Regions from separate parts of the Paenibacillus sp. GCM10027626 genome, predicted to be linked through region 2. Evidence: riboswitches for the same ligand, from Rfam matches in the RefSeq annotation. Region 2 holds a riboswitch; the other holds the start of a gene.

Region 1 (2,401 bases), on a different contig from region 2:
GAACGTCTCCGTGGCCGGATCCCATTTCACCTCACCCTGGCTTGCTTCATACGTCCCATCAACAAGGTTGAACATATCTCCCATCGGGTCAATAATAACCGGGTTTCTGGCAGCATAGGCAAACTGTCCTGTCAACTGATCGAATACTCCCTCCAGTTCGGAACTGCTTGAAGCATAATAACCGCCATTCTGACTGTTCTTGAGCACATAAGTAGCATTTTTGTTATTACCGACTTCCAGCCCAATGGAATATATGGTGACTTTGTCATCGTTCATAATACTGTGCGCTTCCGACAAAGTCGCTATGCCATTTGTTTTGACTTTGAAGCCATTTACCTTATACTCCCAATCCCCGTACCACGTATCTAGATCGTAATCTGACCCTGACCCTATGACCTTACTGTAGTCGAACTTGGAAAGAATAAAGTTATATTTCTTATCTGGCCACACATAATTGGTAGCAGCACCAGCCTTATAACTGTATGTCGGCTCGCCGTCGCTTAACAGCACGATGGCCTTGGCTTGCGCTGTACTCTCGGCCAACAGTTCCCGGGCCCGATGAAGGCCTGCCTGAATATTCGTACCGCCTGATGCGCGAATATTGTTAATGGACGATTTCAGCTTTTCCTTTTCAGCGGCCCCTTTAAAACCGGAAACATCCTGAGCACCTTCATTAAATGTTACAACCGCTATTCTTGTGTTTGAATCAGGGATAAGAAGCTCATCGACAAATCGGTTTGCCGCCGTCCTCGCATTGGACATCCTTTTGTTACTGTCCATGCTGCCCGACTTATCGATGACAAGCACGACATCAGAAGTTGTCTCCAGATTTTTGCCCTCTACGGTCAGCTTAATCTTCCATTCCCCCGGTGTACCGGTGGGCTCTGCTTGCTTGTTCAGGTTAATGGCGCCGGGATTGGGCCAAACGAGCTCCCCGCCTGAGGCCCCGTTCGCATAAGCTTGTTGAAAAGGATAACAAGCATTAACAATCAGTGCCAAAGCAAACAAAAGGGTTAATAACTTTCTGCCAACACCCATTTCTTTGATATCACTCCTTTTCCTGAATACCAACAACATCGGTTTGGGCTGCATTACAAAAGGCGATCACCTCCTCCTGCATAGTCAGTCTTACCTTTAGCAGTAGAATCTCTATTGACGATAGCTGCGAGTTTACTAGAAAAACAAAAAAAATCGCCGATTGCATCATCATCTTGTGAAAATGCAACCGGACGATCATAAGTCTTGCGACTGTTAGACTCCTGGCTTTGCGGCCTAACCTTTCGGTTAGTGTGCCCTATTCGATTGGTAAATTTGACCCAATAATTGTAACTTCACACGAGATTATAACTTCATATTTTTCTTTAGTCAACCATTTTTTTGAACTTTTGAACTTTGTGTTATTCGTGATAAAGTCACCCACTCTCCCCAATCAGGTCTCATCAGCCCCCGTCTGCCTGCTTATAATTTCACTTACAACCTCAATGCTCAATAAACGTAATTGCCAAAAGGACCCACCGAAACTGTGTCGTCCCTTTCAGCTTTTTTTGATGAATGCCAGTATACGGGACATAGTCCATCCAAGTTTCGGCCTACAAAGACGTCTATTTGGGCTTGGGCCCTCCAGAGGTTTACAACAGCGCAACTCTCGGGCGAACCGGACCCTCCAGCACAAACAGAAGTTGATAGAACGTATGATGATGCCAGGGCACCCGATATCCTCCCAAATGCTTGCGCTTTGTAGATTCGGATTTTTATGATCAAGCTATGATTTCACTATCGGCTTCTTGGACATGAAGAGAAAAGTTACTAGATATAAAAGGGAGCATAACCACGTATATTTGAAGATTTGCTGTCCCATAGAAAAGTAGATATTCATAGGCAGGGAACAAAAGTCTGCTTCTGGAGCGGGTGATGGGAATCGAAATCACGCTATTAGCTTGGAAGGCTAAAGTTCTACCATTGAACTACACCCGCAAATTTGATGGTCGGGACGACACGATTTGAACATGCGACCCCCTGGTCCCAAAGTAAGTGGTGGGTCTGTTAAAGTGTGTTATGATGTTGCAAAAAGACTTATCTAGTGCGGTCTATCAAATTTGTTCAGTTAGCTCCGATTCCGGAACGAATCCGCTGCCATAGACCGGGATCGCGAACCGCAGCCGGTTGTCGACTCCTGCTGCGGTTCGCGTCAGCACGCCTCCCGGCGCATACGTATAAGTGGGCGCCTTCATCAGCGCTTCCCGATCCCAAGAGCCGGCCGCCTGGCCGAACCCTTGCTGTTCCACAAGCATCATATACTGCGCATACCAACGCACAAGAAAATCGTTGGCATGGTTAATATGATTGCCGGTCATATCGTTTAACGCTTCCGCGTCAGCGGCAGCCCCCTCGGGGGCCATTC
Region 2 (2,401 bases):
TGTTTTGTTGGATTCAATTACAGCGGGATTAGGTGCGAATCGTGGTGTGGCTCCTGATGCTAAGTCAAAAAATACAGGTCCCGTCATTGCCCCCAGATAAGTAGTGCTTAGCGTATCCGGGTCAAGTATATAGAATTTGGGACTAGTGTCTCCAGCAAGCAGGAACATCTTACCGTTAGGCAAGAAGCTGATTCCCCTAACACCAGCCTCTATAGCTATACCATCTGAGTTTGTTATAGGGAGAGTTCTTATAATGGTAGCATTTCTTGGGTCCAGTTGAAGCACAGCGTTACCTCTAAAAAACCATAAGTAGCCTTCACCATCGACGACCAGGTCACCGCCCAAATCAGCGCCGGCGGCACTAAGACCCTTAATTTCACTTAAACCCTTTTCCTTTGTGCCGGTATCATAGAAAGCTAAGTATGTTTTGCCATTACTGCCGTACGAATAGTAATACTTTCCTTCGGCGGAAATTGCGGCGTTACCGGCTGTTCCAGATAATGTTGTCTCTAGTGTGGCAGTTCCATCTGCACTAATTTTATAAAGTTTATAAGAACCAGATCCGTGAAAGGCTCCGTAAATAGCATCGCCGGTAACGGGCATAGCTAAACCGTTCATATAATCAGATGGACCCATGGTAAGACCTTTAACCGCAATGGTTGCCTTTGGTTGCGCTGCTGGGTTATTCCCATCAAACTGATAGAGCGTCTTGCCGTCGGCAGAGATACCATACGAATCAATCGCATTAAGCGTAAAGGGCTCTGCAGCATGGACTTGCACTGTTGAAACAGGGGGCAGCACCCCTGTAATGACGAGCAATAATACAGAAAATTTAATTAAATAATGCCTTAGTATGTTTCTTCTTGTTCCCGCTCGGGTGTTATTCAATTGTCTCCCTCCAAACTGTGGTTATTGAAGACCACCAGTACTGCTAATCGACAATGACCGCCTCCTTGATCCGGTGCCATTACTGTCGCTTCCTATACCGCCCTGTTCCTTGTGCCATTACTTCTTCCCTGTTCCTTGATTAATAGCAAACACCTCTCTTTCAGCTCGAAGAAAAAGAAAACCTCCGTCCAAAAGCGAAAATACGCTAACAGACGGAGGTTTCCGTCGTATTCGGCAGCTGGCTGGCATTGGAATTCGCATCTTAAGCGAATCTTCAGCCCCTTTAGCTTTGCGTCCCCGCTTTTCAACGGGTTTGCCATTATCGTACGAGCTTGTATGTAGAGTTTTAAAATAAAACACTTGCTTAATTAGGATTATACTTAGAAAAAAATTGGTCGGTTAGGCCCGATGGTCCCAATTTTGTTAAAATTTATTTCTATTTGTAGGTTTTGGGGCTTATTTTTTTGAGAGTATAAACATCACTATTATTAATATTTGGGAATGGCCTTATGAAGAATTATAATCATGCCGCTTTCTAACAAATATCTACATATTTCTTCCTTTGTTCATAGTATATCAGCTGCTCCTATACATTTCCTATACAACCATCTGGCATGCATCAATATGGCAAATCTACATTCCCCTATCCGCAACAAAAAGCAACTGCCACTAGCTTTAATGGCCGGTGACAGCTGCTTCATTTCATGCTATTAGTCAATCAGATTAGTTGTTTTGAGCAAACGCTCCATCATTGCTGTCGCTTCCGAGCGTGTCATGCTTGCTTGCGGATTCAGCAGGTTCGCGCCTTTGCCTTCAATGACACCGGCTGCTACCATTTGAGCGACAGATTCTTTCGCCCAGTTGGACACTTTGTCCGCATCACCAAAGCTTGCAAGCGTTGCGGCAATTTCTGCCTGACTCATCGCTTTCGGTATCGCTGCAAATCGGTAGGCACGAGCGATCATCGCTATGCCTTGCTCGCGAGTGATTTCCTGCTCGCCACGGAACAAGCCGTCGGAGTAGCCCAGTACAATGCCAAACTCATTGGCAATCGTCACCGCATTATGGTACCAATGCGCTTGCGACACATCGCTAAACATGTTTTGCGGCACTTCCTGACGCATGAAGCCCATCCCCAACGTCACGATCGAAGCAAACTCCGAGCGGTTGACATTGCGGTTCGGGGAGTACGTATTGTTGCCTGTTCCTTTCAATTGCAGTCTTGCTGCAATATTGTTCACATTGCTTTGCGCCCAATGCTTCTTCACATCATTGAAGTCCTGCGGATTCCAGATCACCGAGTAGGTGCCCGCGCTGCGCAGATCGTTGATTTGGGCAAAGTAACGATCATTGATTTTTGTTACGACTGTTGGCAGATGGAACGTTGTGCCATCCGGATTCACCACGACACCCGTCGTAATCCGGTTCGGATCAATATCCTTCGGCAGTGCGATATATTTCACCGCATACTTGTCCAGTTGGCCTGCGCGGACGGTTTTGCCATCCTTCGAGA

The links. Region 2 has a riboswitch for cyclic di-GMP ahead of ACFQ0N_RS09155 (isopeptide-forming domain-containing fimbrial protein). Riboswitches for the same ligand answer to the same signal wherever they lie in the genome.
Region 1: linked by a shared signal. The riboswitch ahead of ACFQ0N_RS28610 (MucBP domain-containing protein) and the one ahead of ACFQ0N_RS09155 (isopeptide-forming domain-containing fimbrial protein) in region 2 are both predicted to bind cyclic di-GMP.

The regions. Positions count from the first base shown of each region.
Region 1 covers NZ_JBHTHC010000019.1:99,602-102,002, reverse strand. Annotated here, with positions in the region: gene ACFQ0N_RS28610 (MucBP domain-containing protein) at 1-1,038, opposite strand, end outside; cyclic di-GMP riboswitch class I at 1,218-1,304, opposite strand; tRNA gene ACFQ0N_RS28605 (tRNA-Gly) at 1,901-1,974, opposite strand; gene ACFQ0N_RS28600 (hypothetical protein) at 2,091-2,354, opposite strand.
Region 2 covers NZ_JBHTHC010000003.1:473,647-476,047, forward strand. Annotated here, with positions in the region: gene ACFQ0N_RS09155 (isopeptide-forming domain-containing fimbrial protein) at 1-888, opposite strand, end outside; cyclic di-GMP riboswitch class I at 1,119-1,216, opposite strand; gene ACFQ0N_RS09160 (Ig-like domain-containing protein) at 1,599-2,401, opposite strand, start outside.